DNA from 3 places in the Paraclostridium sp. AKS73 genome. Region 2 is predicted to be linked to each of the others. Evidence: riboswitches for the same ligand, from Rfam matches in the RefSeq annotation. Region 2 holds a riboswitch; each other region holds the start of a gene.
What was found. Region 2 has a riboswitch for cyclic di-GMP ahead of LEQ07_RS17280 (glycosyl hydrolase family 18 protein). Riboswitches for the same ligand answer to the same signal wherever they lie in the genome.
Positions count from the first base shown of each region.

Region 1 (10,790 bases), on a different contig from region 2:
CACTCTTTATAACTCCAAATGTAGAAGTATCTTCGTCTTTTGAGCCAAATCCCATAGAAACTACTTTAACACTATCTCCTCTTTTAGGTTGCATACCAACTGCATTTGCTACCATTCCTTCAACATTTCTTAGTTCTGCACTAGTAAGTGTTCCATTTATAGCAACTGAAGCAGTTATCCTATTTATGCCACCTTTAGCTTTTATTACTTTTGTCTCAGTTTTTCCAGTTTTATACTCTACTTCTTGATGAGTATCTTCATCTGTTCCTTTTCCACTTTCGTTAATATTGCTCATATTATTGTCTACAGCTCCACCTGAGTTTTCTCTTTCACTCGACTTGCTGCTTGATTTTGATTCCTTTGTAATTACTTTATTTGGATCTATTATAAGTTCAGTTTTTTCACTTGAATCAAAGTCCAAATCTGTATTAACACTAGCTCTTATATTTCCTTCACCAAATATAGGTTCTAATAAACCTAGTATAGATCTTTCTAAGTCTTTACTTAAATCTTTTTCAGCTTTAATAGATTCATCAACTTCACTTAAGCTATTTGTATGTACATTTCCTTTTTCGTCTATTAACCCATCTGATAATAACTTCATGTTCTGATCTATTACTTCAACATTTTGTTTTGGTACGTTTTGTGTACTCGCTGAAACAAGTGACATTATAGATATTACTTGATCTTGTTTTAATGTTTGACCAGGTGTTACATCTAGATAAACTGCAGCTTTACCAGGTACTGTTTCATTAGCAAATACAGATTCTTCTCCTTGTGTTATATGAACTCTAGCACTTTCTACTTGTGGAAAAACTTTTATAGTTTTTTCAATTTCACCTTGAATCATTCTTTGTTTTTTAATTTGGAATTCTTCATCAGTCATCCCAATGATGATCCCCCATCCATTAACTCAAATCCCTTAGATCCATTAGAAATGTTACTTGACAATTCCATTCTAAGTTTATCTACGTCTCCTTTGGGTACTAAAATACTATCACCTTTTATTTTAGTTTCTACCTTTTTTGACTCTAACTCTTTGGTTACCGCCGTAGCATCATTAGAATCTAACCCTGAAAAAAGTACTGCATACTTATTTGACTTTGCATAATTAATTCCAAATATTCCTGCTAAAATCAATGTTACAACTGCAGTTGCAATTATTATTTTCTTTTTTTTAGGAAGCTCAATAAATTGGTCTTTTTTTCTATCACAAAATCTTTTGTTTTTTGCGGAAATTCCTTTATATTCATTTAAAATTCTCCTTGCTATGAAGTTATAATTGGACTCTATTTAGCTCTTGATAAGCTTCATATATCTTATTTCTAACCTCAATCATCAACTGCATTGACAATTGCGCTTCTTGAGCTGACAACATTACATCATGCATAGAGACATTTTCTCCTTTTATAAGGTCTTGAATTTTTTGATTTGATTGTACTTGCTTATCATTAACTTTATCTAATGCTTCTTTTATTACATCTCCAAAGTTATTTTCTTTTTCAACTTTTCCTGTATTACTAGCTCCCGTAAGTAAATTATTATTTGTTGCTATATTGTTTATTGCATTTATAGTACTTATTCCACTCATAAACTACTCCTTTTACCTACCTATTTCTAAAGCTTTTGAAATCATACTTTTTTGTGCATTTAATGTATCTATATTTGATTCGTAAGATCTAGATGCTGTCATTAAATCAGTCATTTCAACTAAAATATCTACATTTGGATACTCCACATAACCTTGATCATCTGCATCTGGGTTATTTGGTTCGTATAATTTTCGAAGTGGAGACTTATCCTCCTCTATAGCTACTGATTTCACACCTAGCATACCTAACTTTTTATCATAATTTTCTTCAAATACAGGCACTTTTCGTCTATAAGCTCCGCCCTCTGATGTCCTAGTTGTTTTCATATTAGCTATATTTGATGATACAACATCCATTCTTAATCGCTCTGCCGAAAGTGCACTTGCACTTATTCTCATTCCTGAAAAAATGCTCATTTACTTACCTCCCTGTTATTACACTTCTACTCATCCCTAGTTTTATATTTGTCAAAGTTATAAGTGCGTTATATTCAAGAGTTGTAGCTGCCTGGTTAACTTTTTCATTTTCTAAATCAATATTATTCCCATCTTCTCTTACTTTTGATGAATTATCCGTTTTTATCTCAGGTTTAGTATTTTTATCCATAGAATCTTTTAGTGTATTTTCAAACTCTACATATTTTCTCTTGTAATTTGGAGTATTAATATTTGCAATGTTATTAGCAATAACTCTACTTCTTAATTCTGTTGCATCTAATCCTGATTTTATTAAATTGTAAACTTCCATTTTCCCCTCCAATGCTTAAAATGTTTTTTAGAATTAAAAAAAACTACTCTGAAAGAGTAGTTCATCACTTTTATAGAATATTATTACTAATTTTTTATTTGAAAATTAAAACAAAACGAGAAAAGAAAATTAGACATAATCATACCTTTATTGTTAATTTTTACATAAATAGCCTTTATAACATAAAGTATATACAAATTTATGTATTTTAAAAATATACACACTTCACCAATATGTATTAATATGATTTTATAGATTTTCTTAAAATTTTTTAGTATCTCTTTGCTTAATTTTACAATTTTAATATTAGCAATGATAACAAAAAGTTTTATTAACTCTTCGGTAACTGGCGAGCATAGCTTTTCAAAGCCTTAGCCCCTATAGTTTTGCGTAGCTAGATTTCCCTAGTTTTGCCCTTAAATATCATTTTTCGACTTACACTTACATTTTATACCAAAATGTTACTTATTTCAAGCTTTTACTTTTATTTTGGATAATTCTAAAATTTGATTTTTTTATAACATAATAATTCATCATTCTACATTAATTTGCAAAAGCTTCTCATTTAGTTTAATAATCGGCATTTTAATTTAAACCTTTATACTTTTTTTTGAAATTTATAAATCTTTTTTATATTTTTTATTTTCTTAATTTTAATAATTTTGATTGAATTTTTCTTGTTTACTTTTTTAAAATTAAAAAAACTAATTTTTTAAACTCAGTAAATTAATTATAAATAAATTCAAAGAGATATGAACTTTTGAGTTCATATCTCTTTGACGTGGTTGTTATCATTCACTAAATTCCACGTAATATTAAAACTGATAATCACTGTTTATAAATATTTTTAATGTTTATTTAGCAACTTTTCAATATTTGTATAATTTTATCTATATCTTTTTTATCTAAGCTTTCGTACAAAGGTAAACACAAAATCCTTTCAGATATACTCTCAGATTTAATAAACTCTTCTTTGCACTTTATATAATCTAATTTATTCAAAGAAGGATAAAAATATCTTCTAGGAAATATGTCATTATAATTCATCTTGTTTACACACTTTTTTAAAGTTTGTTCATCCCTAAATACAACAGGTAAATAAGAGTAATTTTCACTTGATAATAAATTCTGATTTTGAAATTCTAAATAATTTATATTTTTTAATTCTTTCATATAATACTCATATATTTCTCTTCTTTTTTACAATATTTTTTATTTCTGGCAACATACAAAGTCCCATAGCAGCTTGAAATTCGTTCATTTTATAATTGACTCCAAGACCTTCTATTTTTCCTCTGCCATCAAATCCAAAATTTATAAGTTGTTTTGCTTTTTGTACAAATCATCATCATTTATAACTATAGCCCCTCCTTCTATCGTATGGAACAGCTTAGTGCTATGAAAACTTATAGTCGAAATGTCACCGTAATTTAATATATTTTTATTTTTATATTCCACTCCAAAACAATGAGATGCATCATATATAACTTTCAATTTATTTTGCTATATGTTCTATCTCATCAATATTACACGCATTCCCAAATACATGTACAGGTACTATTGCAGAGGTTTTTTTATTGATTTTCTCTTCTATTTTCGATGTATCTATATTAAAACTATTTTCATCTATGTCTACAAACACAGGCCTCAAATTATCCCACACCATAGAACTAGTTGTTGCCACAAATGAAAATGGAGTAGTTATTATTTCACCTTTTAATCCAAGTAACTTGTATGCAAGATTTAATGCCATAGTTCCATTTGCTACAAGTACAATATTTTTCACTCCCAGGTATTCCTTTAATCTAACTTCCAATTCCCTTACCATTTTACCATTATTAGTAAGCCAACCTGATTGGTAAATTTCATCTATATACTGCTTATATTTTTCAATATCCGGTAAATATGTTTTTGTTACTGTTATCATAAACTACCTCTCAGTATTTTCTAATATAAAAATAGGTCGTTTATAAAATTCACTATTTTTATATATAGAATATTGGTCCAAATATTTATCTATAGTTTTTTATAAACTTCATTTTCTACATCATATTCTTTATTTTTTATAGATATGTACTTTTTATTTTTATTTTCAGCATATGCAATGTCTACTATATTCCACCCACTATTTTCAAACAATCTTATTTGATATTTTAACATTTCATACACTTCTTCAGGACTTACTATAGGAGTTAATTTATTACCTCCATGGTTATACCCCATTTGAAAAACTAAATACTTACATTTGTTTTTTAATAATTTCAAAAGTTTTCTGTATATACCATAAAGTTTTCTGTAGTTATATTTAAATCCTTATCGAAATCAACACCTGCATGATGTATAACATTAAAAAATATATAAATATCTCTATAATCTATATCTTTTATTTTTGATAAATCTACACCTTCTTCTATAACTTCTATGTTCTCCATATTAAAGTTTTCTTTTATTACTTTCATTAAATCACAGTGATTCCTATTTATCTCATATGCCAAAACTTTCTTATTTTTATATTCATTAGCTAGTGACAATGAAAAATATCCCGTATTTGCACCTATATCTCCTAGTGTTTTAAATTCAACTTCTGATATGAATTTTTTTACATACTCTAATCTCGTTCTATCACCTCTCCACTCTTCATTTATCTCTACTTTATAATCTATATGTTTAGATACAAAATCTGGTAAGTTTTGATAAATACTATGCTTTGATCCATCTTCATATAGTTTTTCTAATTCTCTAATATCCATCTTTAACCTTCCTTCAACTTCATAATTGTAAATATTTATAGTGTCATATCTTTTGTATATATCGTACTTCATATAAGAGTTCATAGTTTGTGTATCATTTAAATCGATTTTGCAATGATATACTAGACTTCTATTTTCTCTTTCAATCTGTTTTACCCCTCCATACCAAAAATACTTAACTTCATAATCTATTGGTTGTTTTTTTAAATCAATATTAAAACCTACATCAATTAAAAAATTTTCAAATATAGGAATATTAGCATCTACAAATAATTGCGACGGTCCCCATAATCTAGGGTTAGCTTCAATCATATAGTACTCATTCTTATATTTTTTAATTTCAACCATTATTAAGCCTTTATATTCAACATCTTTAAATAAATCTATAAAATCTCCATTAATTTTTTCTTTATGAATTCCAGATACTTCTGCCGCTATTATTGACTTTCCTAAGTCTTGTTGAAGTATGTTTTTTTGTGAAAACATATATACTCTCCATCTTTTTTAAATAATATAGTAAATAATATGACTGTCCATCCACATATTCTTGTATATAAAATTCATCTTCACTAAGTATCTTTAAATTTTCTTCCAGTTCTTCACGAGTTTTTATTATTATAGGCGAAAAAATATTACCACGTTGACTTATATAATTCTTAGGTTTTATAACTACAGGAAATTTATCAACTTTATTAACATCAATATTTTGGGGAGTTTTTATATTATAGTTGCTGCAAATTTTTCCAAATGAATATTTATCAGATATTTTTATATATAAATCTTCATCTACAATCGGAAGATGCATACCTAGCTCATATAAATAAATCCTATTTCCCAAAAAAAACCTATTCAAATACTCAGAACTTGGAAGAATTATAAATTTTTTTATCTCTTTGTTCTGCTTCAATATTTTACTTATTTTTTCCATTAAATTTAAGTTTAAATTACTATTTTCTCTTTTATATACAACGTATTTTTTGTAAATTGTATTTTCTATCATGTCATTTTTAGAACTAACAATAAACATTGGAATTTTGTATTTTTCACAAACTCTACAAAACGAAATTATAGCTCTTTGATTATATCCAGAGAATATTAAAATCCCTGTTCTGTATTTACTCATAAATTACCTCTTTTTGTTCACTTAACAATTTCTTATATACAATAAAATAATTCAATTTTAAAAATTCTATTATTTCTTCCTTATGCTTTTTATTTCTACACATACTTAGTCTCCATGATATGTATGCAGCTATTGAATTAAACAACCATAAATTTAAATCAATGTTTTTATCTTTTATATATTCATTTGCAGTATTTTTTAATTTTTCTAATTCTTCTATAGTATAAAAATCATATTCATTTGGCATATTATAAGAAATACTTTGTTGGTGTATTCTGTAAACTGCAACTTCCTCTTTTATAAAGCCAATATCTCCTCTTAACATCATTTTAAGATGTATAAATAAATCTTTTGATTTTGTATTTTCAGTTAAAATTCCCATTTCAACAGCATATTTTCTTCTAAATACAGTTGTAAGAATTCCCGTAATGTGTGGTGCTGTACTACCATAATTTATGAAGTATTCATATCCGTTGTTTATTGTATCTAGGGTAACATTAGTTTTATTTATTATTTTACCTTCATACATTAGCTTTACATTAGCAAAAACCATAGATAAATTTTCATTTTCCTCTAAAAGTTTAACTGCTTTTGATATATAGTCTTTTGATATCATAAAGTCATCATGATTAAATATCATTACATACTTACCGTCAACATAGTTATAAAAACTATTAAGTGAGTTTACACCCGCCCCTAAATTTTTTTCATGTCTTATATACCTAACTCTACTTTCATTTTTATATAATTGCATCATTTCATCTGTTCCATCACTTGAGCAGTCATCAGAAATAATGATTTCTAAATTTTCATAGTCTTGGTTAAGAAAGCTTTCTATAGCTTCTTTTAAATATAGTTTTTGATTGTAACTTGTTATAACTATTGATACTTTTGCTTTATTAGTTTTTGGCTCATAATATTCATAACCTTGAATGCAGTCTATCTTAGACTTGATTACTTCAAACTGTTCTTTATCAAAACATATATTTATAGCTTTTTTATAAAATGTCAAAGCATTTTCATAATCATTTTTATTTTCATAAATCCACCCTATGTTATAAAACACTTCTGCATTTAACAATTGCTTATTTAAACAACCTTCCATTACCTCTTCTGCACTTTGTATGTCTTTTAATTCTTTTAAAATTTCAAACTTATTCAAATTATATTCAATATCAGCTTCAAAATTATCATTATATATATTCAACAAGTTTTCAGCATTATTTAAATCTTTATGTTTTAAATATTCCTTTACATCTTTATTAATTTGAATCCTTTTTTTTACTTTATTTTCAAGTTCTCTAGAGTAAAAATAGTCATTTTTAAACTTTTCTAATAAATCAGAACTTAAAATACAACTAAAATCTTCTTTGTTTAATTTTCCAAGTAATTTAAGTGCATTACTATAATCTTGTTTCTCACACATACAAACTATTAAATCTAATTTTAATAAAATTTGTATTATATTCCTTAAAAAGAAAGGTTGTCTTTTTATAAATACTTTATCTAATTAATTTTAAAAGTTTTTATTTTTGTTTAGTATATTTTTAAATATTTCATATGATAAATCAAATTCATAATTTTGTATCGTTCTAAAAAATCTATAACATATAGATATAAATACTATTACATCATCTTTTGTTTCTCCCTTGAAATTTTTTATATATTCACTCATATTATGATTAGTTAGATTTTTTCCAATTTTAAATTCTATAAATTCATATAAATCTATATCATTTTTAATTTGATATATTAGCATCAAATCTTTATAATTTTCATTTAATTTATCAATTTCATTCTTACACATACTTAATAATTCAAAATCTGTTGAATCTCTTATTATTTTTTTATAAAAGCTTCAGACTCTTCTATATCCATTAAACATTCTTTTACATATGCAATATTAAAAATCGTATCAAAATTTGAAACATCAAGCATATACGCTTGTTTTAGTAAACGTTGTGCTTCTTTAAAATCTTGTACTGATATTTTGATAATAGCTTTTATGTTTAAAATTTGTATGTCATTTTCAAACATAGCTTCATTTTCTATTAATAATTTTTCTGCTTCTTTTATATTTCCTTGATTTATACTTAATTCAATCATAGATTTAAATTGTTTTTTTAAATTTTTCATATCAAGACTTTCATTAAAGTCTTTTTCAAAATTTAAAATTAAAAATTCTAATCCTTTTTTATAATTAGTATTAGATATTAATAAATGCTTCATTATTTTTAAATATTTAATTTTATCAAGTTCTTTAATTCTTTGGGTTCTAACTATATTTATTATTAGATTTTGATCTTTATCATTTATAAATTCTACTAATTCATCTTCATTTAATTTATCATTATAAATTAATCTCAAATAGTCATAACCATACATTATATACATTAAAAATAAGTTTATATATTTTTCGTCTTCCAAATTTCCATATATCAACATTTGCTTCAATGCAGGAACATAAAATTTAAGCTTATTTATATCCAATGTCGTTTCTTGATTTATTAAGTATTCATATAAATCTAAAATAAAATCTCTTCTATTATTAATTAAATATTCAAAATACATTTCAATTTTATTAAAATCAATTTCTTCCAACAATAAATTCAAATCATATTCTTTAAATCCAAAGTAAATTATATCCCCATAATAATTTTCTTTTTCTTCACTTAAAATCATTATTAATTCATTTAAATTTAATTTTTCTCCTAGTCTTATCTTATTAAGTAAACCATAATTATCTTCTATATTTGAAAAAACTTTAAACAAATTTTTTTATCTGATTTAGGTATATTTAACAACATAGCTTCTATACTACTTTTAAATATATTTTTCAGTAATAGTTAATTCTTTTTCATATACATATTAACTATTTCATATTCTTTTTTAATTTCACCAAACTCATAAACAATATATTATATATTTTACTTACTTGATTAGAGTTTATTTTTTTGATTCTATCTCAACTTTTTCATACATTCCTAAATTGTAATATATATTAATCATGTCTAGTTTAGCGTTTTCTCTAAAGCTTATCGTATCGCATACGCTATATAAGTCATTAGCTTGAGTTGATATTTCATAATTGTCTAATAAATACAAATATCTATTGTAATTATCTAAGCTTTCCTTATATTTTTTAAGGTTATTTTGACTTATTGCAATATAGCAATAAATATCAATATTCTTATTATCATTTTTTATATAGTCTTTACATAGCTTTTCACATTTTTCGTATTCATTTAACTCAATATATAATTTTGCTAGCCCTGAAATTACATATGAGTATGTAATTCTAGACTTATTGTATATTTTATGGCACTTTTCCATATAAATAAGAGCCTCTTCTTTTTCTCCAAAAGCTGAATAGTTCATAGCTAACTGATAGCATACGTAAGGGTTATTAGGATTGGCTTTTAATTCAGATAGTAAAATCTTCTCATTTCTATTAAGTTTTTTTTGTTTAACCTCTTCATTTTTATACATATATCCATAGTGATTAAAGTTAGCTATATCGTTAAATGTAGGTTCTTTGTATATTGGTTGTTCATGTATAGCACCTTCATATCTAAAATCTCTATCTTTTTTAAATAATCTAACAATAGACGCTTTGTTAAAAAGCGTTCTATCTTCTGACATTATGTTTGTTAATTCTATAGATGCACTACTATATTTTTTATGTAGCCCATTTTTAAAGAAATTAATTAAATTCTCATAGTTAACCAATTCTTCATCTGCATCTACTATAAGTATCCATTCTCCTTTTGCATACCCTACTGATATATTTCTCATTTGAGCAAAATTATCATTCCACTTTTCAAAATAAACTTTTTTTGTATATTTTTGAGCAATTTCAATACTTCTATCTGTGGATCCTGTATCCAAAATTATAAGTTCACTCTTTATATTGTTCATTAAAGGATTTAATGATTTTAAAGTGTTATCTAAATATTTTTCCTCATTTTTTATCATCATAACTATACTTAGCAGCATAATATTATATCCTTTCAATTTTAATTAAATTTAAAAATAAAGAGTAAAGCATATGCTTTACCCTTTAGTTTAAAACTTAATTATTATTATCTTAATAATTGAGTTACAGATTCTGGTTGTTGCTTAGCTTGTGCAACCATAGCTTGAGATGCTTGGTTTAATATGTTTAACTTAGATAAGTTAACCATTTCTTTAGCAACATCTACGTCTCTTATTCTAGACTCTGCAGCTGATAAGTTTTCAGAAGATGTAGTTAAGTTAGAAGAAGTGTATTCTAATCTATTTTGGATTGCTCCTAATTTAGATCTTCCGTCGTTTATAGATTCTAAAGCAGTATCTAAAGCAGTTACTAATGCAGTAGCTTCAGCTTCACTTCCAGCTTTAACAGCTGTACTTAATGTACCTTGTATAGTTTTTAAGTTTATATTAGATATAACTCTTGTTTCTTGATTTGCACCAGCTTGTATAGTCATAGTAGCATTAGTTCCATCTAATATAGTTTTTCCGTTGAACTTAGTTTCAGAAGCTATTTTACCCATTTCTTCATTTAACTGACTTAACTCTGTGCTTATCTTAGTTCTA
Region 1 is NZ_JAIXHU010000008.1:58,949-69,738, forward strand. It holds partial or broken gene fliF (flagellar basal-body MS-ring/collar protein FliF) at 1-1,140, opposite strand, end outside; gene fliE (flagellar hook-basal body complex protein FliE) at 1,277-1,591, opposite strand; gene flgC (flagellar basal body rod protein FlgC) at 1,604-2,008, opposite strand; gene flgB (flagellar basal body rod protein FlgB) at 2,013-2,339, opposite strand; cyclic di-GMP riboswitch class I at 2,678-2,764, opposite strand; partial or broken gene LEQ07_RS20940 (DegT/DnrJ/EryC1/StrS family aminotransferase) at 3,198-4,266, opposite strand; gene LEQ07_RS07075 (hypothetical protein) at 4,356-4,604, opposite strand; gene LEQ07_RS07080 (DUF1698 domain-containing protein) at 4,601-5,575, opposite strand; gene LEQ07_RS07085 (hypothetical protein) at 5,499-6,212, opposite strand; gene LEQ07_RS07090 (glycosyltransferase) at 6,205-7,638, opposite strand; gene LEQ07_RS07095 (hypothetical protein) at 7,729-8,019, opposite strand; gene LEQ07_RS07100 (tetratricopeptide repeat protein) at 8,052-8,984, opposite strand; gene LEQ07_RS07105 (glycosyltransferase) at 9,159-10,208, opposite strand; gene LEQ07_RS07110 (flagellin N-terminal helical domain-containing protein) at 10,295-10,790, opposite strand, start outside.
Region 1: it holds a riboswitch for cyclic di-GMP, as region 2 does, so the genes downstream of both, flgB (flagellar basal body rod protein FlgB) here and LEQ07_RS17280 (glycosyl hydrolase family 18 protein) in region 2, are expected to answer to the same signal.

Region 2 (10,790 bases):
TTACGACTATAACTAATGCAAACTTCGATGATGAAGTATTTTATGCAAGAGTAAAAGAAACATTAAAAACAAAAGAAGATTTATTATCGCAATTAAGCAATAAGTCTAATTTATCAGAAGCTGCATTATGGAATGCAAGTTCAAATGCAGAAATGGATGTTAAGGTAAGTATATTAAGTAAAATTAAAGATGCAATATTAGGAAGTGGAAAAGAGTTAACTCTTGATGATATAAATAAATTATTAGATGAAAAGTCAACTAAAGTCGGAGTCTTAGCAACTAAAGATGAAGATATAAGAAGTTTAAGAGAATTAATAATATATGGGTTAAAAGGTCTAGCAGCATACATGAAGCATGCTAATGCATTAGGATATGATGATGAAAAAATAAATGCTTTTATGCAATCAACTTTAGCTAAGACTTTGGATGAAAACTTAAGTGTAGATGAGTTAATAGGATTGACTTTAGAAACTGGCAAAGTTGGAGTAGACGGAATGGCTTTACTTGATAGTGCAAACACAGGAACTTATGGACATCCAGAAATAACTAAGGTTGATATAGGAGTTAGAAATAACCCAGGAATACTTATATCAGGGCATGATTTAAAAGACTTAGAATTATTATTAAAACAAACAGAAGGAACTGGAGTAGATGTATATACTCACTCAGAAATGCTTCCAGCACACTACTATCCAGCATTTAAAAAATATTCTCACTTTGCAGGAAATTACGGAAATGCTTGGTGGAAACAAAAAGAAGAGTTTGAAAGTTTTAACGGACCAATATTAATGACTACAAACTGTATAGTACCACCAAAAGATACTTACAAAGATAGAATATATACTACAGGAGCTGCTGGATTTGCAGGAGTTAAACATATAAAAGGTAAGAGTGAAGACGATAAAGATTTCTCAGAAATAATAGAACAAGCTAAAAACTGTCAACCTCCTACAGAAATAGAAAGAGGAGAAATAGTTGGAGGATTTGCACATAATCAAGTATTTGCATTAGCAGATGCAGTAGTAGATGCAGTGAAAAGCGGAGCTATAAAGAAATTCTTTGTTATGGCAGGATGTGATGGAAGAGCTAAATCAAGAAACTACTATACAGAATTTGCAGAGGCACTACCAAAAGATACTGTGATTTTAACTGCAGGATGTGCTAAATATAAATACAATAAGCTAAACTTAGGAGACATAAATGGAATACCTAGAGTATTAGATGCAGGACAATGTAATGATTCATATTCATTAGCACTTATTGCATTAAAGCTTAAAGAAGTATTTGAATTACAAGATATAAACGAATTACCAATAGCATTTAATATAGCATGGTATGAACAAAAAGCAGTAATAGTATTATTATCACTATTATACCTAGGGGTAAAAAATATACACTTAGGACCAACATTACCAGCATTTTTATCACCAAATGTAACTAAAGTATTAGTTGAAAACTTTGGCATAGGTGGAATAACAAATGTTGAAGATGATTTAAAAATGTTTTTAGGATAATTTTTAAGTATAGTCTACATTGAGTAGGCTATACTTTTATTTTAATAAAAAAGTTCAGGCATATAATTATTCATCTAAATTTAAACTTCAAGACAAAATAATAAACTTTATATGTAGAAATAAATATTTTTTACACAATATGTTAATATATTTATATAAATTAATATTTGGAGGAAATCATATGAAAAAAATATTTATTTCTATATGTATGATTGTATCTATATTTATGCTAACTGGATGCGTAAATTCAGATATAACACTTAATATAGATAAAAAAGGAAATGCAAGTGTTACAGCACAAATTTTAAGCAGTGATTATCTAATGGAGGGTATAAATGAGCAAGACTTAAAATCAAATTACGATAATGTTGAGAAAATAACAGAATCAGGCAAAACAGGATATAAAATAACTGAAAACTTAGGAAATATTGCTAACTTAAAACAAAACAATAGTAAGGGAATCAAAAAGTTTGGAGATTTAGTAAGTGTAAAAAAAGAAGATAGCTTTTTATCTAACACATACGATATAAATATAAAATTAAAAGACTATATAAACAAAAACATGAGTAAAGAAGAAATGGGAATGTTAAATTTATTTGGATCAGGATTTGATTTGAATTTCAATTTAAATACACCTATAGAATTAGTAGAATCAAATGCTAATTCAAACTCAAAAAAAGATGGAATATATAAATATAACTGGAATTTAAACTTATCAAACTTAGAAAATATACATGTAAAAGCAAAAATTCCAAATGTACAAAATATAGTGATAATATCTATTTTAGGAATAGTTTTAATTTTAGGCCTAGCCATATTTATTCTTAAAAAAAGAAAAAATATGAATAACAAATAATAAAAATTATGTTGTACATCATAAAAATGTCTGCTATAATTACAGTGAATTAAACAGATAATATTCACTAAATAGTGAATATTGTCTGTTAAAAAACTTAATAGGCAAAATTAGGGAAATCTAATGACGCAAAGCTATAGGGGCTAAGGTATGTTTATACATATTATGCCAGCCAGTTGCCAAAGAGTATACATACTTTTTGTTTTTATACGGCATTATTATATGTCTTATTAACTATACCATTAAACTACTCTTTAGGAGTGGTTTTTTTGTTAAGTAAAAAACAAAGGTTAATAAGATGCATAAGAGTGTGAGATTATAAGCGTCTAGTTTTTATATCAAGATTAACCTAGTATAGCCCAATTGGAGGGAAAGAATGAAAAATTTAAAAAGATTAAGGAAACGCAGAAGTAAAGTGCTAGTAGCTATAATGATGTCTATGCTTATAACACAAGGGTTATATTCAAGTGATAGCATAATTGTAAGTGCGCAAGAACAAACTGCGAATCATTCTAAAAACACAGTTAACCATAATCAAAAAAGAAATGTTATGTATTATGGAGACTGGTCAATTTGGGGAGGACAGGAAAACTTTTATCCAAAGGATATACCAGCAGATAAATTAACTCATTTGAATTTTGCTTTCTTAGATTTTGATTCAAATGGAAACTTAAAATTTACAGATAAAGATGCTGCTGTTGGAGCACCTGTAGGTCAAGATGGTGTTCAATGGGGAGCTGCTAATGCTGGTGTATTAAGTGCATTTCAAGAATTAAAAGCAAAAAATCCAAATTTAAAAATAGGAGTGTCTCTTGGAGGATGGTCAAAATCAGGTGATTTTTCTGAAGTAGCTGCAAATCCAGATAAAAGAGCAAATTTAGTTAAAAATGTACTGAAATTTATTGATTACACAAACATGGATTTTGTAGATATTGACTGGGAATATCCATGTGATGTTAGGCAACCTGATTTGGTAGACAACAAAAACGATGAAGGTACACCTAATGCAACTAAAGCAGATAAAGAAAATTATATAAAACTTTTACAAGAATTCAGAACAGAACTTGATAAACAAAGTAGCAAACTAAGTAAGGATTATGAACTATCTGTAGCAATACCTGCGCCTAAGAGCAAAGTCGATTTAGGCATAGATGCAGAAAAACTTTTCAACATTGTAGATTTTGCAAATATAATGACCTATGACATGAGGGGAGCATGGGATGAATATAGCGGTCATCAAACAGCGCTTTATCCAAACGAAAGTGACCCCATAAAGGGGAATAATTTATCAATAGATGAGACTGTTGATTACCTAGTAGATAAAGGCGCTGAAAAAGATAAAATTGTAATAGGGGCAGCTTATTATACTCGTGGATGGGATAAAGTTGAAAAAGGTAATAACAATTCTTTGCCAGGAATTTTTAACAAGGCTTCAATAACTACAAAAGATGCAGATCAGACACCATCAAGAGGAGCTATAAATGAAGCTCCATTAGCGTCAGGAGATGGAGGTCGCATGGGCGGAGTGTGGTCATACAGAAGTTTAGATAAATTAAAATCAAAGTATCCAGGACTAAAAGAATATTGGGATGATACAGCAAAAGCACCGTATCTTTATGATGAAAGTACTGGAAAGCTTTTTACATATGATAATGTAAAATCAATAACAGAAAAAACAAAATATGTAAATGATAATAACCTTGGAGGTATGATAGGATGGATGGCCTCTCAAGATGCTAAAACGGATTCTAGTAAAAGAGATGAATTGACAAAAGCATCTAAAGAGGGACTTTTTGGAAGTGGAAAATTACCACAAAATGAAATAACTTTTTCAAAATTAGATGTTAAAACATCAATAAGCCCGTATGAAGAACAATGGGGTGAAGATAAAAATGGATATGAGATAGCTATAAAAAATAATGAAGTATTAGAAGAGTCACAAGATGTTTTAGCCTCAGTAGAAAAAGGTGCTGAAACTATAAAAGCTCCTAAATTATATATAAAAAGTGATAAAGCTTTAAAATCAGGCGATCACATGGCTGGAAATGTCACTTATGAAAATGGGTACACAATAGTAGATTTACAGTCTGTTTGGGAAGGTAAAAACATAGAACCTGGAAAAACATATACTTTTAAATTAAAGGGAGATGCAAATATATCAGGAATAGATCTTGTTCAGAGGATGTCTGATAATGGGATAGATATGTATAGACAATCCATTCTAGATGATTCAGAAGTGAAACCTCCAGGAAATCAAGCTCCGGCAATAAATGGTGTAGATAATAAGACTATAAACATAGGGGATTCATTTGATAAATTAGCAGGGGTAACAGCTACGGATAATGAAGACGGAGATATAACAAATAAAATAAATGTTATTGGTTCTGTGGATACGAATAAAGAGGGTAGTTATAAGTTAGTCTATTCAGTTGAGGACAGCAAAGGTTCAAAAGTAGAAAAGGAGAGAGTTATAACAGTAGTAAAAAAAGGTGAGGAGCCATCACAAGATACATATGACCCCAATAAAATATACTTAGAAGGGGACTCAGTTATATTTAAAGGCGAAAAGTATATAGCTAATGGTGGATAAAAGGAGAAGACCCAGACAAATCTCAAGCATGGGAAAAGGTAATAACTCCAAATGAAGATGGAACTATAGATTATTATGAAGGTATGATTTGCAATGGTGGAGAGTATGTAAAATATAATAATCACGTATATAAAGCTAAATGGTGGACAAATACAGTTCCAGGTAGTGATGCTTCTTGGGAATTTATAAAATAAATAATTATTAAAGGGGAGAATAAATATGAAACATTTAAAAAAATTAAATAAAAAATAGTATTCACATTAATGGTATCTATGGTTATGGCATCAGGAATTTCAATGTATGATGGAATAAAGGTTAATGCACAAGAAAATAAGGCTACGAATATAAGTTATTCAAATAAGAGTGTTAATTTTGGAGTAGGGCAAGGTATTGAGTGGCCAACTCAAGTTAATGCACCTTATGTTGATATGGTTTCTTGGATAACAAAACAAGGGTATACAAATAATGGGACTGTAAATTTAAAAAGAATATCTGAAGATACAGGAGTAAAATTTTTTAATTTAGCATTTATACAATCAACAGGAAAAGTAGAAAATAATAAAGTAAAATGGGGATGGGGTGGATTTTCTGTTTTAAATGAAGACAATAATGACAATACGCAATATCAAGGTATAAAACAGTCAATTAAAGAATTAAGAGATATTGGAGGAGATGTAGTTGTATCATTTGGAGGAGTAAATGGAGAACCGATTTGGGCTACAACTCAAGATGAAAATATCTTATACAATACATATAAAGATATTGTAGATGGATATGGATTAACAAGAATAGATTTAGATATTGAAACACATGGAACACAAGGGGCCTTAGCAAATGCTAAAGCTATAAAGAAAATTCAAGATGAAACAGGAGTAGATGTAGTTTTAACATTACCTGTTTTACCAAGTGGATTAGTTTCGGATGGTTTAAATATTTTAGAAACTTATCTATCTCAAGGAGTAGATATAGAACTTGTAAATATAATGACTATGTGCTATGGAAGTGGAACTTTGTTACCTGGTGAAAATTATGGTACTGCTTCTGTAAGGGCTATTGACAATACTAAAAATCAAGTACAACAGTATTTTAAAAATTATGCAAATATATCTTTAACAGATAGCGAAGCATATAAAAAAGTAGGAACAACTTCATCTATTGGATTTGAAGGAGAAGCTCATCCTATATTTGGAACTGATTGGACTAAGTTAGTTGTAGATCACTCTATAGAAAAAGGATTAGGAATGACATCTTTCTGGTCAATGAATAGGGATGCTATGTTAGAAACTAACAGAGGGGTGACAAGTCAATATCAGTTTACAGATATATATAAAACTTTTGGAGAGGGTGCAGAACCAGGAGATCCTCAAAAGAATCAAGCACCTACATTACATGGAATAGACAATAAAACTATATATGTAGGAGATAAGTTTGACGAATTAGAAGGGGTAAGTGCTGCAGATAGAGAAGAAGGAGATTTAACATCTAAGATAAAAGTAGAAGGTAAAGTTGACACAACTAAAGCTGGAGATTACAAAATAAGTTACTCTGTAGCAGATAGTGAAGGTTTAACAACTAACAAACAAAGAACAATAACAGTTAAAGAAAAGCCAGATCCATCACAAGATACATATGATTCGAATAAAATATATCTAGAGGGAGATTCAGTTGTATTTAAAGGAGAGAAATATGTAGCTAAATGGTGGATAAAAGGTGAAGATCCAGATAAATCTCAAGCATGGCAAAAAATAGTGACTCCAAACGAAGATGGAAGCATAGATTATTATGAAGGATTAGTTTGCCAAGGAGGAGAGCTTGTAAGATATAATGGGCACACATATAAAGCTAAATGGTGGACAAACACAACTCCAGGAAGTGATGATACTTGGGAGTTAATTAAATAGATAAACAAAAATAGCTGAATAAATTTCAGCTATTTTTTTATGGTTAAATAAATTATAAATACTAAAAATTGTTAAAAACCTATGATACTTAATTATATAAATACAATATGTTTTGAGCATAAAAAATATTTTAAGCAACGGACGGAGTCGTTTGAGTAACGTGACACGAGTTTACCGAGTGGACGTTGACGACATGAAATTTGAGCGATATGAGCAAAGCGAATTTTTTACGCATACATCCTATAAATTAAAAATCTTTCACAACAATCTTTTTCATACAATCCATGAAGTTTGACCTCTTCATAAAGTAAAAATCCAGTGTTATTTTCTAGAAAATATATATAATCTTCTGAAGGATAATATAGTATTAAATCTACTACTCTTGGAGTTTTTTCATAAGAGTTTAAAATATTATTTACTATTTTTCTAAAGATAGTAACTGAAAATGGATTGAAAAAATAGAATTTGTTTTCTACAGCTTTAATTTGGTAATCTTGACCTAAAATACAATTAAAATCTATTTGACTAGAAAGTCGCTTATGCTTGTCTAAGTAATTTTCTTTATTGATTAGGCAATCTTGATAATAAGTTTCATCCATTTCTATACCTGTAGCATTACATTTGAAAAAACTATTAAGATAGAATATAAGTCTGCCTTTGCCGCATCCAAAATCAACTACATTATCCGTTTTATCCATAGTGTATGTTTTAAATAATATATCAAGTGCGATATATGACGTAGCTTGATATGGGTGGTAGTGTGTAACACTAGAATCCCAAAGTTTCTCACCCATAGTATTTATGTTTAATAAATCTTCATAAAATTTTTCATCCATAAAACTTCCTCTTTCAAATTTAGTTAAATTTTAAAATCAAAACACAAATAACATTATACATAATATTTATAATATTATGCACATGACTTTTAGTTTTTGTAGATTTTATGTATAATATAAGAGTAATATATAAATTAAAAATTGTGAACGGCGATTTTTATAAAGTTTATTATACAATAGGAGGGATTAGATGGTTAAATTAATAGCAACGGATATGGATGGGACATTACTAAATAGTAATCATGAAATTCCAAAAGATTTTAAAGACACTATAAATGCTTTAAAAGAAAAAGATGTAATGTTTGCTATATCTACAGGAAGAAACTATTTAGATATATCTTATCAATTTGATGATTATAAAAAGGAACTATTATTTATTTGTGAAAATGGAACAGGAATATACTATAAAGATGAATGTATATATTCAAAGTTTCTGGAAAAGGATACCATAAAACAATTGGTAGAACTTGGGCGTGAAGTAGAGAATGCATATCCTATGTTATGCGGGACTAAGGGGCTATATTTAGAAGATGAAGAAGCTTTAAAACAGTTAAATATACTTTTCCCTATGAATGTGCCAGTTACAAAGGTAGATTCATTATTAGATGTGGAAGATGGAATATTTAAAGTTAATATGTTTGATTTAACTGATGCCGAAACTAACAGCTATGAAATATTTAAAAATGCGAATATCGAGGGTGTAACATTAACTCCTTCAGGAAGATATTGGTTAGACATATCTAGTTTTGGAACAAATAAAGGACTTGCAATTAAAAAAGTGCAAGACATGTTTGATATAGATTATAAAGAAACTATGGTCTTTGGTGATCATTTAAATGACTTAGAGATGATGAAGAGCGCTTATTATAGTTATGCGATGAAAAATGGTCATGAAGATGTAAAAGAGATTGCGAACTTTGAAACTAAATACACAAATGAAGAATGTGGTGTAACTAAGACTATACAAGAAGAAGTTTTACAAGCTAAGGAATTAGCATAATATAAATTAAAAATAATGAGGGTTATTTAACCCTCATTATTTTTTGTATCGTAAGGCTTTATATTTCTATAACCGATAGTTGGCAACCTTCTCACCTATCTTTTAGTATAGTATGTATTATATTTAACGAAATTTTACATGGAATAAATATTAAAAAGTATTATAAGACAGGCGAGTTTATATATATTTTTATATAAATATATTAAAAAGGTTGCATATTAAAGTAAAAACATATATTATTGTATTAAGTGATTAATACAATAAGGAAGTGATACAATTTGACTTGGGAATTTGATAATAACAAACCTATATATTTGCAGTTAATTGATATATTAAAGCTGAAAATTATATCTGGTGAATTTGAAATAGGTTCTAAACTAAGTTCTGTAAGAGATATGGCGTCAGAAGCAGAAGTAAACCCAAATACTATGCAAAGGGCTTTAGCTGAATTGGAAAGGGAAGGATTACTGCATAGTCAAAGAACCAGTGGTAGGTTTGTGACAAATGATGAAGAAAAAATTAAATTTATGAGAAAAGAAATAGCAGATAGAGAAATAAATTCACTGAAAGAAAAGTTAATACAATTAGGATACAAAAAAAATGAAATTGTAGAGATTGTAAAAAATAATATAATGGAGGATTAATATGAGTAAAAATATAGCTGAGTTTAATGATGTATATAAAAAGTATGGTAAGAAACAAGTATTAGAAGAATTTAATTTAAGTATACCTAAAGGAAAAATAGTAGGTTTACTGGGACCAAATGGAAGTGGAAAAACTACTATGATAAAGTTACTAAATGGATTAACACAATGTGATAAAGGAAATGTTTTTATAAATGGATTGAAACCGTCTGTAAAAACTAAAGAAATTGTATCTTATTTGCCTGATAGAAACTATTTAAATGAAGATATGAATGTAAAAGAACTTTTAAAATTATTTAGTGATTTTTATAAAGACTTTGATATAAACAAGGCAAAAGAAATGATAAAAAATTTAAATTTAGAAGAAAATGAAAAAATAAAATCTATGTCTAAAGGTACTAAAGAAAAAGTAGGCTTAATATTAGTAATGTCAAGAAATGCAAAATTATATATACTTGATGAGCCTATAGGAGGAGTTGATCCAGCATCAAGAGCTTATATAATAAAAACTATACTTAAAAACTTTAATGAAGATTCAACTCTTTTAATTGCAACACACCTTATAAATGAGATTGAAAATATTTGTGATGAAGTTATTATAATTTCTAAAGGAGAGATTTTATTAAAAGGGAATGTAGACGAAATTAGAGAAGCAAAAGGAATGTCTATAGATACTTTATTTAGGGAGGAATTTAAATGTTAGGAAAGTTATTAAAATATGAATTAAAATCAACTGCTAAATTTTTTGTACCTATGTACATTGCAATATTAGCAATAACAACTTTAAACTCTATATTTATAAGAAAAGATGTTTTTATAGAGGCACAAGGGATAATAAATATGGTTATAGGTGGACTATTTATAGCAATAACAACCCTAACTATAGTAATTATAGTTAAACGATTTAAAAAGAACTTACTAGGAGATGAAGGTTATTTGATGTTTACTCTTCCTGTAAATACTAGCAGTCTTATATTATCAAAATATATATCTGCCTTAATATGGGTGTTATTAACTATAATAGTTAGTTCAATGTCAATAATTATATACTCTAATGCACTATTTACTGATATTGGGGGATTATTTGGAGATGGAACAATATTTTCTATAAACAGCATAATGATTTCAGGAAAACAATTAGTTAAAAACAATCAAGATATTATAATAATTTTTAGTACTATAGGATTAATTTTAAGTGGTATATCTATAGTTGTATTTGTTATTTACAATTCGATAGCAATAGCTCAATTACCTATTTTCACTAAACATAAAACTGTAGTTAGTATAACATTATTCTTTGTAATAGGGAAAATTATAAGTATTATCTATGACTTTATTAACAATATTGCAATACCAATAAATATTTCAAACCTAGAATTTATCCAAGCCTTTACAAAAGTGACTACAATAGGAATTTTACAAAACATATTTATAGTTATTATTTTATTT
Region 2 is NZ_JAIXHU010000045.1:9,107-19,896, forward strand. It holds gene hcp (hydroxylamine reductase) at 1-1,514, shown strand, start outside; gene LEQ07_RS17275 (LPXTG cell wall anchor domain-containing protein) at 1,696-2,370, shown strand; cyclic di-GMP riboswitch class I at 2,464-2,554, shown strand; gene LEQ07_RS17280 (glycosyl hydrolase family 18 protein) at 2,747-4,960, shown strand; gene LEQ07_RS17285 (cellulose-binding domain-containing protein) at 5,044-5,154, shown strand; gene LEQ07_RS17290 (immunoglobulin-like domain-containing protein) at 5,224-6,861, shown strand; gene LEQ07_RS17295 (class I SAM-dependent methyltransferase) at 7,089-7,697, opposite strand; gene LEQ07_RS17300 (HAD family hydrolase) at 7,888-8,697, shown strand; gene LEQ07_RS17305 (GntR family transcriptional regulator) at 8,976-9,341, shown strand; gene LEQ07_RS17310 (ABC transporter ATP-binding protein) at 9,343-10,044, shown strand; gene LEQ07_RS17315 (hypothetical protein) at 10,038-10,790, shown strand, end outside.

Region 3 (10,790 bases), on a different contig from region 2:
TTTTAAGAGAATAATAAACAATCTTGTTTATAATGCATTAATTCATAATGACGATAAAGTGCAAATTAAAGTTGAAGCTGAATATATAAATGAAGATGAAACAATTATAAATATTCAAGATAATGGAAAAGGTATTGAGAAAAAAGATTTAGAAAGAATATTTGATAGATACTATAGAGGAACAAACACTGGAGAGGTACACAAAGGTTCGGGGCTTGGAATGGCAATAGCTAAAGATATTATAATAGCACATGGATTTGATGTGGAATTAACTAGCGAAGTGGGGGAAGGTACTAAAATTAAAATAATTATTAAGTAAAAAAGTCGATCTATTTTTAGATCGACTTTTTAATACAATTAACATCCACATTTGCATCTACAGCAATGTCTACAGCAACCACATCTAGGACAAATTTTAAAAAATAGAAAACATCTTCCGCAACATCTACATCTACAACATAAAAAGTTTCTATTTTGCATATATATACACCTCCTTATATTAATATATATATAAGTGTAAAATATGGTGCAAAAAATGAATGAAAATAAAAAAAGTAAAATAGTGTCAAAAAATGAAACTTTTCATATAGTAATGTATGGATATTTTATCCATACATTACTATATAGGAGCTGAAAGCATGAGCTGCAAATATAAAAAAGGATGTTCTTGCAAAAAGACTTGTCAATGCAATAATCAATGGAATCAATGTAAACCATGTAATTGCTGTAACAAATGTAATAAATGTAAGTGTAATTGTTCAAATGGATGGCAATGGGTTAAATTCCCAACTTGTAGAGATAGAAACAAAAATGATGTGTATGAAATTTTAGGAAAATTTGTATATGATTTATTAGCAGACATGGATTTACCATGCGGGCACCCAGGAATAAGAGAAATAATAAGAATATTAGAAGATGGCGGACATTTTCCATGTGGTCATCCAGGTTTAGAAGAGTTAATATTAATGGCTATACTAGAAGATAACAAGGAACTATGTAAAACAGCTAAAAAGATATGTTGTAAAAAATAGTTTTTAAAAGTAAGGCCCCTTGCATTTGTGCAAGGGGCCTTTTTTATTTATTATCTATTTCCGTGAATTAGTAAAAGATATGAAGCTCCAGCTAGTTTAGGACACATAGAGTTTTTAAAGTTTATTTTACCGACTAATTTATTTTCTTTATAAACCAAACCATTATTATCAACATTTCCAATAGGAGCTAAGTTGGAGTTGTTTGAGTATACAAACCCATCATCATCTATACTTCCTACAATATTGTTGGAGTTATCATAAACAATGTTATTATCAACTTTTCCAATAGGGCAATTGTGATATAAATGATTATGAACTATATTGTTTGCATCCAACCTAGCTACAGGTTGACTGTTATAAGGGAATTTTATTATTTCAAACATAATTAGGACTCTCCTTTTAAAATTTAATATATTATATTTAATTTTATTAAAGGTAAATTCTATTTATGAATAAATTCTGAAAATTTAAACAAAATCATAAGTATAGTACCATGTAACAGTACTTAAGTCAGTATTAAAAAGTTCATACTCTTTACTTAAAAAAGGTAGATATACTTTTTTTGCAGAATATACTCCTAAGTTACCGGCTATATCTATGTTTTTGAAAATTTTACTCGCAAAAACTATTCCTCTAGCATCCCTTAACTCTATATAAAAATTAAATAAATCAGCTATAGCAAAATTTTTAAGATTTAAGATGTATCCATCTAAATATAGAGTCTCACTTGATTCTTTTAAGCTATTAACTATTAGATTTATAGTATTGCTTTGAGTATCAAATTTTGTGCAGTAATATAATTCTTTAGATGTAAATTCATTTCTAGAATAAAGACTGTTGTAAATACTGTTATACAAGTTAAAACTAGCTAAACTAAAATATAGATTATTTTTATCAACTTGATTTTTATTTTTTATAAACTTGTGGATTTGTTTATTCTCTATAGACATTGCATTTTTTAAATTTGATTTTAGGTCTAAATTAACATAGTATTCATCTGATGAGTTAGGCTTATTTCTTGAAATTATTTGTAGTTCACTATTTAAAAAGTTAATGTTTTTAAATAATTATTTATACTATTTTGGGGCAAGTTAGAGTTGTTTAGCATAACTGTCAAATATTTTAAAAAACCTTCTTGACGACACACATTGATTCACCTCCTAAATCAAAGCGATTATATAATATATGTTAAAAAAGTAAGATTAGTTCTGATATATGATATAATAAATAGCTATAAAAATTTAATTTAGTAAAATAAGGTGGTAAAATGGATAATAATTTTAGAAAATTTAATTTGAATAAATATATAACTAAAGCGCTTTTTAACATGGGATACTTAGAACCTTCAAAAGTTCAGGAAAAAGTGGTTCCAAAACTTTTAAATAAAGAAAATATTGTAGTTAAATCAAGAACAGGTAGTGGAAAAACAGCTAGTTTTGGAATTCCTATATGCGAGAATATAAATGTTGAAAATAACAATATACAAGCATTAATAGTAGTACCAACAAGAGAATTAGCTCTTCAAGTAAAAGACGAAGTTTCAAATATAGGGAGGTTGAAAAAATTAGATGTAGCGCTATATTTGGAAAACAGCCAATAAAAGAGCAAATTTTTGAGTTGAAGCAAAGAGTTCATATAGTTGTGGCAACTCCTGGGAGAATAATTGATCATATAAATAGAGGGACAATAAATTTAAATCAGTTAGAATATTTTATTATAGATGAAGCTGACAAAATGTTAAATAAAGGTTTTGTAGATGATATGAAATTTATATTTAACAATATTCCAACAAAGTCTACTATTGGATTGTTTTCAGCTACAATAGGAAAAGAAATAAGCCATATATGTGAAATGTATATGGGGAAATATAATCAAATTATTATTGATGAAAATTGTATTTATAAAAACAAAATAGAAGAAAAGTTGATGTACTCTAATGAGGAAAATAAATATGAAACTTTAAAAAATATTATATATGCTTTAAAACCTGAAACAACAATCATATTCTTGAATACCAAAGATAGAGTATCTGAATTATATAGAAAGATGAAAAAGATAAGTTTTTAGTAGAACAATTACATGGTGATATGTCTCAAGACAAAAGAATATTTACAATTAAAGATTTAAAAAACGGAAAATATAATGTATTAGTAAGTACAGATGTAGCTAGCAGAGGTATTCATATTGATGATATATCTTTAGTAATAAATTATGATGTTCCTAGGGACAAAGAAAATTATATACATCGAATAGGTAGAACTGGGAGACATGATCGATATGGGAAATCAGTGACTATAGTAAGCGATAAGGATAAGAAATATATAGATGAAATAAAAGAATATATAGGGTATGATATCGATGCTTTAGAAGATATAACAAGTGATAAAATAAAAAGTGGTAAATATGAGTTTGAACAAAAATCATCTAGAATTCTCAAAAACAGAAGGAAAACAAATAGTAAGGAAAAAATTCATAGTGAAGTAACAAGAATATATTTAAATGCGGGTAAAAAGAAAAAAATAAGAATTATAGATATAGTAGGGACATTTAGCAATATAAAAGGAATAAATAATGAAGATATAGGAGTAATTGAAGTTCATGATCTGTATTCATATGTTGACGTATTAAATTATAAAGGTGAGAAATTTTTGAAAGACTATAATCAAATAAACATAAAGAAAAAATTAGTAAAAGTAAGAAGAGATAATAAGATATAATATTGCAAAAAATGTCAAAATACGCTATAATCATGTAGATTAATCAACAAAATAGAAGCGAAGAAGTATATTCTATACGTGGGCACCTTGGATATACGGAGTTAGTGGTGCAACCGGCTATATTTATTAAACATAAATATAGCCTTTTTTATTTGGGTCATGAAAATTGAAAAAATAGAAACGAAGAAGTATATCCTGTATGTGGGCACCTTGGATATACGGAGTTAGTGGTGCAACCGGCTATATTTATTAAATATAAATATAGCCTTTTTTATTTGAATTATGAAAATTGAAGAAAAATAGAGGCGAAGAAGTATACCCTGTATGTGGGCACCTGGGGTATGCGGAGTTAGTGGTGCAACCGGCTATATTTATTGAATATAAATATAGCCTTTTTATAAAAAATTAAGATGAGGTGATTTTGTGAGAACAAAAAAAAGGTATAGAATGTTTAGTATGATTGTGATATTAAATCTAATACTAAACATTATATCTCCAGGGATGGCGGTGTTTGCTGAAAATAATAATGTTAAGTTGACATTAACAAGCAACAAGACAAAATTGGAATCAGGGGAACAAGTTGAGTTTAATTTAAATTACGAGGCGTTAAATGGGCCAGGGAGTATAAAAGCAGGAGACACAATAACATTTAAATTGCCGGATGTATTTGAAAATATTCAACCTAAATATCCTCCAGAACATTTTAAAAATGTAACTGTAGATGGAACAATTGTCACAGCTGTGTTTAGTGAAGGCGCAAATGATGCAATAGGTGGATACATGAGTGTAAAGGCTACAGCTAAAAATGTTGAAACTAACACAACACAAAGAGTTGAAGTTAACTTAGATGGTACAGTTCAATATATTGATGTGGAAATAGTTCCTCCAGATGAAAAAGTACCAGTAGATCCACCAACTGTAACAGATAGACAAATTTATAAAACTGTTGATAATCCAGATGGATATGATGGTTATGAAAATGGAACATTAATAAACAATATAAATAATCCTGTTATAGGTAAAAAAGTAAAATATAGTATATATGTTAATGAAAAGTATGCAACTATGTATAATTCATATATAAAGGATACTATTCCTAACGGAATGGAGTTAGTTAAAGATTCTGTAAAAATTTATGAAATACAATATGGACAACAAGAGAAAGATGTAACAGAAGATTTTCAAGGAAAGATAAATACGCAAAACAATTCAATTAATGTAAATTTTGGAACTACTTATAACAAATATAGAGTAAGTTATAGCGTTATAATAAGACAAAATATGCAACGTTATGATAATGTTGCATATTTAATTAAACATGATGAAACATTATCATCAAAAGCAATAGTAAAACCTAAAGACGATGGTAAGATGTTAACTAAATACAGTAGAACTAGTGAGACAGCAAAAGATGAGAATGGAAATACTATAAATATAGTAAATCTTAATGACAATAAGGTTAAATATACACTTGATATAAATCCTAATAATCAAAGTGTAACAAATGCAATTATTGAAGATAACATTCCAGATGGAATGAAATTAGTAGATGGAAGTATTATGGTAGGTACATATGATATATCTGATAACTTTGAATGGGTAACAGATAAAATGAAAAATAAGATAAAATTTGAAAATAATAAGCTAACTGTTAATATAGGGAATACAGATAAGCATTATTTAATTTATTATGACTTAGAAGTTACACAGAGACAAAAGGCTTACACAAATAAAGCAAAATTAAGTTATGACAACACATCTAAAGATGTTCAAAATGTTGTAAGATACGAAATGAATGCAGGGGCTATAAATGCAAGAAAAAAAGTAGACAAGACATTACTTAAAAAAGGTGACAATCAAATAGTAAATTATACAATAGACTTTGACTGTTATGGATATTTTAACAAGGGATACTTAAATCTAACAGATAAGTTAGATCCTGAGGTTGAAATTTTAGGGGTTGAGGCTCCAGAACATTTTAATGTAAACATAGATAAAGAAAGCAATACTATAAAAATTACAAATGATAAAAAAGAAATAGAGTATGGAGAACCACTTCAAGTAAAAATAAAAACGGACTTTTCTAAAGTTGAAGATGGGAAAATTGTAACTAATGTTGCAAAGATAAACAACTCTACAACTAATAAAGTTGAAACGAAAAAAGGTTATAGATTTACTGCAAAAAAAATTGATAGTACAACAAAATCCCCACTTTTAGGAGCAACTTTTAATTTAATGGATAGTAATAAAAAGGTTATAGCTACATTAAATAGTGATTCAAATGGAATATTATCAAACTCAATAGATAATCCAGGAGTATATTACTTAAGGGAGATAAAAGCTCCTAAAGGATATAACTTAGATAGTAAAGAGATAAAATTCAGTATAAATGAAAACCAAATAGGAACTACTGTAGATTTAGGAAATATACTAAACACACAATCTAATCATAATGCAACTATAAAAAAAGTTGATTCAGATAATGAGAAAAAAGTATTAGAAGGTGCAGTATTTGAGATTCAAAACTCAAGTGGAAGGAAAGTAACAAGTGTAACAACAGGTAAAGACGGAATAGCTAATTTAAATCTTTCACCAGGTAAATATAAAGCAGTTGAAAAAAAAGCACCACAAGGATACATTTTAAACACTGATCCTATACAATTTGAAATAAAATTAGATTCCGATTCAGATATCAACTTAGTTGTTAAAAATGATGCAATAAAAGGAAAGATAGAGATAACAAAGACAGATTCAAAGGATAGTAAAAAAGTATTAGCGAATACAGAGTTTACTATATTTGATAGTAATAAAAAAGAAATAGCGAAAGCTATGACAAATAAAGAAGGAAAAGTAGAATTCGATAACTTAGGATATGGAAACTACTATTACCAAGAAACAAAAGCACCAGAGGGATACAAAATAGACGATAAATTGTATATATTTGAAATAAAGGAAGAAAATCAAGCAATAAGTAAAATAGTTACAAATGATCCTATAGTTGTAGCGGAAATTAAAAAAGATGATTCTAACTCAAAGAATGAAGAAAATATAACTAGTTCAAACCAAGGGAAAGATGATAGTCAAAAAGATAAAATAAATAGCTCTGATAATAAGACTAGTTATGAATCAAAAAATTCAAGTAGTCCACAAACATATGATAATAGTATGTTACCGTATATAGGGTTATTTACAGTTTCAACTATAGGATTAGCAGCAAGTACTTTCAATAAAAGAAGAAAGTAAAGGTTTAAAAATAAAGTAGAGTATTAATTTATTTTAGTACTCTACTTTATTTTTAATATACATTATTGATTGAATAATAATAGATACATTTATACAAAATAGTTTAACTTATTAGACTTGTAATATATAATAGTATTTGTTGTATCAAAAACTAAAATTAGGAATGATAAGGTGTGACATTATGGAAGAATTAAAGATTAAGATTAAAGAAATAACAAATGAAAAGCTTTTAAAAGTTGTTATTAGTAATAAGCTAAATAAAGATGTTAAATATAATAAAATTAATATTGAATTAAAGGGAAAAATAATAAGGAATACTATCAGATAGAAAAATATACAGATAAACAAGTTTTCATGAAAATATAGAGTTAGAAATGATAGAAACAAAATTATTTGAAATGACTTTTGAGAATTATAAACAAGTAGCTGCTTGGTCTGAAAACACTAATTATGATTTGAAAATATCTAAGAAAGGCAAGGTATTTCTAGGTAAGAAAAAAAGCAGTAATGAAAACTTAGTAAATAAAAGTCATAATAGAGAAAAAAATTATATACTTAAAGAAGGTATGTTAATACAGCCTTTAATAGATTTAGGTGTATTTACACAAGAAGGAAAAGTAGTTAAATCTAAATACGATAAGTATAAACAAATAAATAGATTTATTGAAATAATTGATGATGAGATAAAGAAAAATGATTATAAAGAATTGACTATATTAGATTTTGGATGCGGAAAATCATATTTAACATTTGTACTTTACTACTATTTGTTGAGATAAAAAAAATAAATGTAAAAATGATTGGGTTAGATTTAAAAGCAGATGTTATAAAGAAATGTAATGATATAGCTCAAAAATATAATTATCAAAATTTAAAATTTGAACTTGGAGATATAAATGGATATAAGTACACTGATAATGTGGATATGGTTATAACTTTACATGCATGTGATACAGCTACAGATTATGCACTTTATAATGCTGTGAAGTGGAATACAAAAATGATTTTCTCAGTCCCTTGTTGTCAGCATGAATTTAATGAACAGATAAATTCTGATGAGTTTTCGATATTAACTAAGTATGGGATTATAAAGGAAAGAGTATCAGCTCTTATGACAGATGCGGTTAGAGGAAATTTATTAGAAGCATTAGGATATAAAACACAAATTCTTGAATTTATAGATATAGCACATTCGCCTAAAAATATTTTAATAAGAGCTTCTAAAGGTTCTATTTCACAAGAAAAGAAAGAGAGAGCAATGAAAGAAGTTGATAATATTATAAAAGAGTTTAATTTAAATCCAACTTTATTAAAATTATTAAAAGATGATAAATTAATATAAATATAAAAAGGAATCAATTATCTTAATTGATTCCTTTTTATATGTCGAAATACTTATCTCCAAGACTTTCTATACTCTTAAGTATTTTTGCATAATCATTGCCTTTTGCTGTCAAATAGTATTCTACTTTAGGTGGAAGTTCATCATATACTAACTTACATATTAAATCATCGTTTTCCATTTCTTTTAATTTTTCATTTAGAACTTTATGGCTTACACCACAAGTAATTCTTTGTAGTTCTAAAAAACGTTTAGGACCTTCTAGTAAATGACATAGGATTATTACCTTCCACTTTCCTCTAATTACTTCAAAAGCCAAATCTAATTTACAAACATACTTTTTACCATCTCTAATAATCAAAATTATCACAACCTTTATTGGATTTTTACTATATTTTAACCTATAAAACAATTTAACATAATACTAACTTTTTAGTAAGTACTTGATTATAATATAAATTAATATTAGTATAATTAAATAAGCAATTATTAATGTATACAGGGAGGATTATATATGAAATTTAGATTTTGTCACAATAATATAAACGTGTTAAATTTAGAAAAAAGTTTAGAGTTTTATGAAAAGGCACTTGGGCTTAAAGAAGTAAAAAGACATGAAGCAAAAGATGGAAGTTTTATACTATCTTATTTAGGAGACGGAGAAACTACACATACGTTAGAACTAACATGGCTTAAAGAATGGGATAGAGCATATAATTTAGGAGATAATGAGTTCCATCTAGCATTAAGAGTTGATGATTTTGATGCAGCTTATAATTTACATAAAGAAATGGGATGCATTTGTTTTGAAAACAAAGATATGGGTATATATTTTATAGCAGACCCAGATAATTATTGGATAGAAATTTTACCTTCAAAATAGTCATAAAGGCAAATAAAAAAACCAGCTAAATATACACATAAGTATATTTAGCTGGTTTTTTATTTTAAAATAAACATAAAACTATCATTCATTAAAAATAAGTACATATATATTTTATTAGAATAATTAATTGGGAGGTGAAATTTATAAAGTATCCAATTACAGTTCAATACGGTAAATTTACATTGTCAATTTATGAAGAATTAGATTGTAGTATAGAAATAATAAAGAACTATATAGAATTTCAAGTTTTTGATAATAAAAAACTAGATAGTGAAGTTATAGAGTACGTAAATTTAAAGGACTTTAATGTTAATATTATATATAATGAACATAATAGATTTAAGCAAAACTTGAAAAATATATTTATAGAAGTGAATATTGAAGAAAACATAAGAGAGCTTGAAAAAATAATATTGAAAATTTCATAGATAGTATTTTCAATATTACTAAAAATTTAATATAGATGCAATTATATCCATTAAACAACTAAAGAATATAAAAACACTAGAAGATTCAAAAGATATTCAGAAGCACTATGAAAGCAATTTATATATTAGGTTAGAACAAAGTAAAGAATTAAAATTAAATGTACATAAATATCAAAAATCAATAAATATAAAACTGTTTTTAGAAAATAATCAAAATTTAAACCTAAATCTAGATATTACAAATCCCTATAATTTTATATTTAAAGATATAGATATAAATTGTAAAGAAAAGAAATTTCAAATTAAAAATAATAAATTAAAGGTTTGTGCAAAAGGAAAAAATGAAATAAATATAAGTTTAAACTCAGAAATGTTTATAGAAAATGGTATTTGGAAATTAAAATTTAATGAGCGCAATAAAATTAAATGTATAGAAACTTCACTTAGATCAAATGAAAAAATAGAAAATAATTTAGAAAATAGAGATTTTCAAAAAGCCAACATAGATTTCAATGAATTTGAGCCCATATTCATTATATACTATTACACAAAGTATGAAGAACAGTTAAAAAAATTAGAAAATATATTTAAGTTTTATAAACTATCAGATGGAATGGGTATTGTATTTATACAAAAAGATAGACTTATTGACTTAGGAAAATTATATTCTTTTAAATACATATATAAAATGCAGAGATATACAAAAATGGTTCAACTAACAAATTTGTCTAAAGGAATAGAAAATGGATATACAGCTAATGAAGAGATAGGAGTTAACTACTTTAAAACAAATCCAAATATAAACTTAGATGGCAAAGGAGTTATAATAAGCATTGTGAATTCTGGAATAGACTATTTACATCCAGATTTTATATACCCTGATGGTACTTCTAAAATTTTATATCTATGGGATCAAACTAAGGAAGGAAATCCTCCAGAAGGATTTAATATAGGAACTGAATATAAAAGAGAGGATATAAATAAGGCAATAGCTGAAAAAAATCCTAATCTATCTACAGATGAAGAGGGTATAGGGACTGCGTTAGGAGGAATATGTGCAGGATTAGGTAGTATAAATAAGTCTTATGCAGGAGTTGCAGAAGGAGCTGATTTAATAGTTGTAAAGCTACAAAAAATAGATGG
Region 3 is NZ_JAIXHU010000036.1:20,496-31,285, forward strand. It holds gene LEQ07_RS15790 (sensor histidine kinase) at 1-319, shown strand, start outside; gene LEQ07_RS15795 (hypothetical protein) at 358-480, opposite strand; gene LEQ07_RS15800 (hypothetical protein) at 639-1,031, shown strand; gene LEQ07_RS15805 (hypothetical protein) at 1,082-1,414, opposite strand; gene LEQ07_RS15810 (hypothetical protein) at 1,499-1,981, opposite strand; partial or broken gene LEQ07_RS15815 (DEAD/DEAH box helicase) at 2,359-3,098, shown strand; gene LEQ07_RS15820 (helicase-related protein) at 3,119-3,748, shown strand; cyclic di-GMP riboswitch class II at 3,793-3,876, shown strand; cyclic di-GMP riboswitch class II at 3,916-3,999, shown strand; cyclic di-GMP riboswitch class II at 4,041-4,124, shown strand; gene LEQ07_RS15825 (SpaA isopeptide-forming pilin-related protein) at 4,172-6,991, shown strand; gene LEQ07_RS21945 (hypothetical protein) at 7,173-7,319, shown strand; gene LEQ07_RS23195 (methyltransferase) at 7,366-7,770, shown strand; gene LEQ07_RS15830 (class I SAM-dependent methyltransferase) at 7,788-8,333, shown strand; gene LEQ07_RS15835 (winged helix-turn-helix transcriptional regulator) at 8,371-8,694, opposite strand; gene LEQ07_RS15840 (VOC family protein) at 8,848-9,216, shown strand; gene LEQ07_RS15845 (hypothetical protein) at 9,354-9,647, shown strand; gene LEQ07_RS15850 (S8 family peptidase) at 10,018-10,790, shown strand, end outside.
Region 3: it holds a riboswitch for cyclic di-GMP, as region 2 does, so the genes downstream of both, LEQ07_RS15825 (SpaA isopeptide-forming pilin-related protein) here and LEQ07_RS17280 (glycosyl hydrolase family 18 protein) in region 2, are expected to answer to the same signal.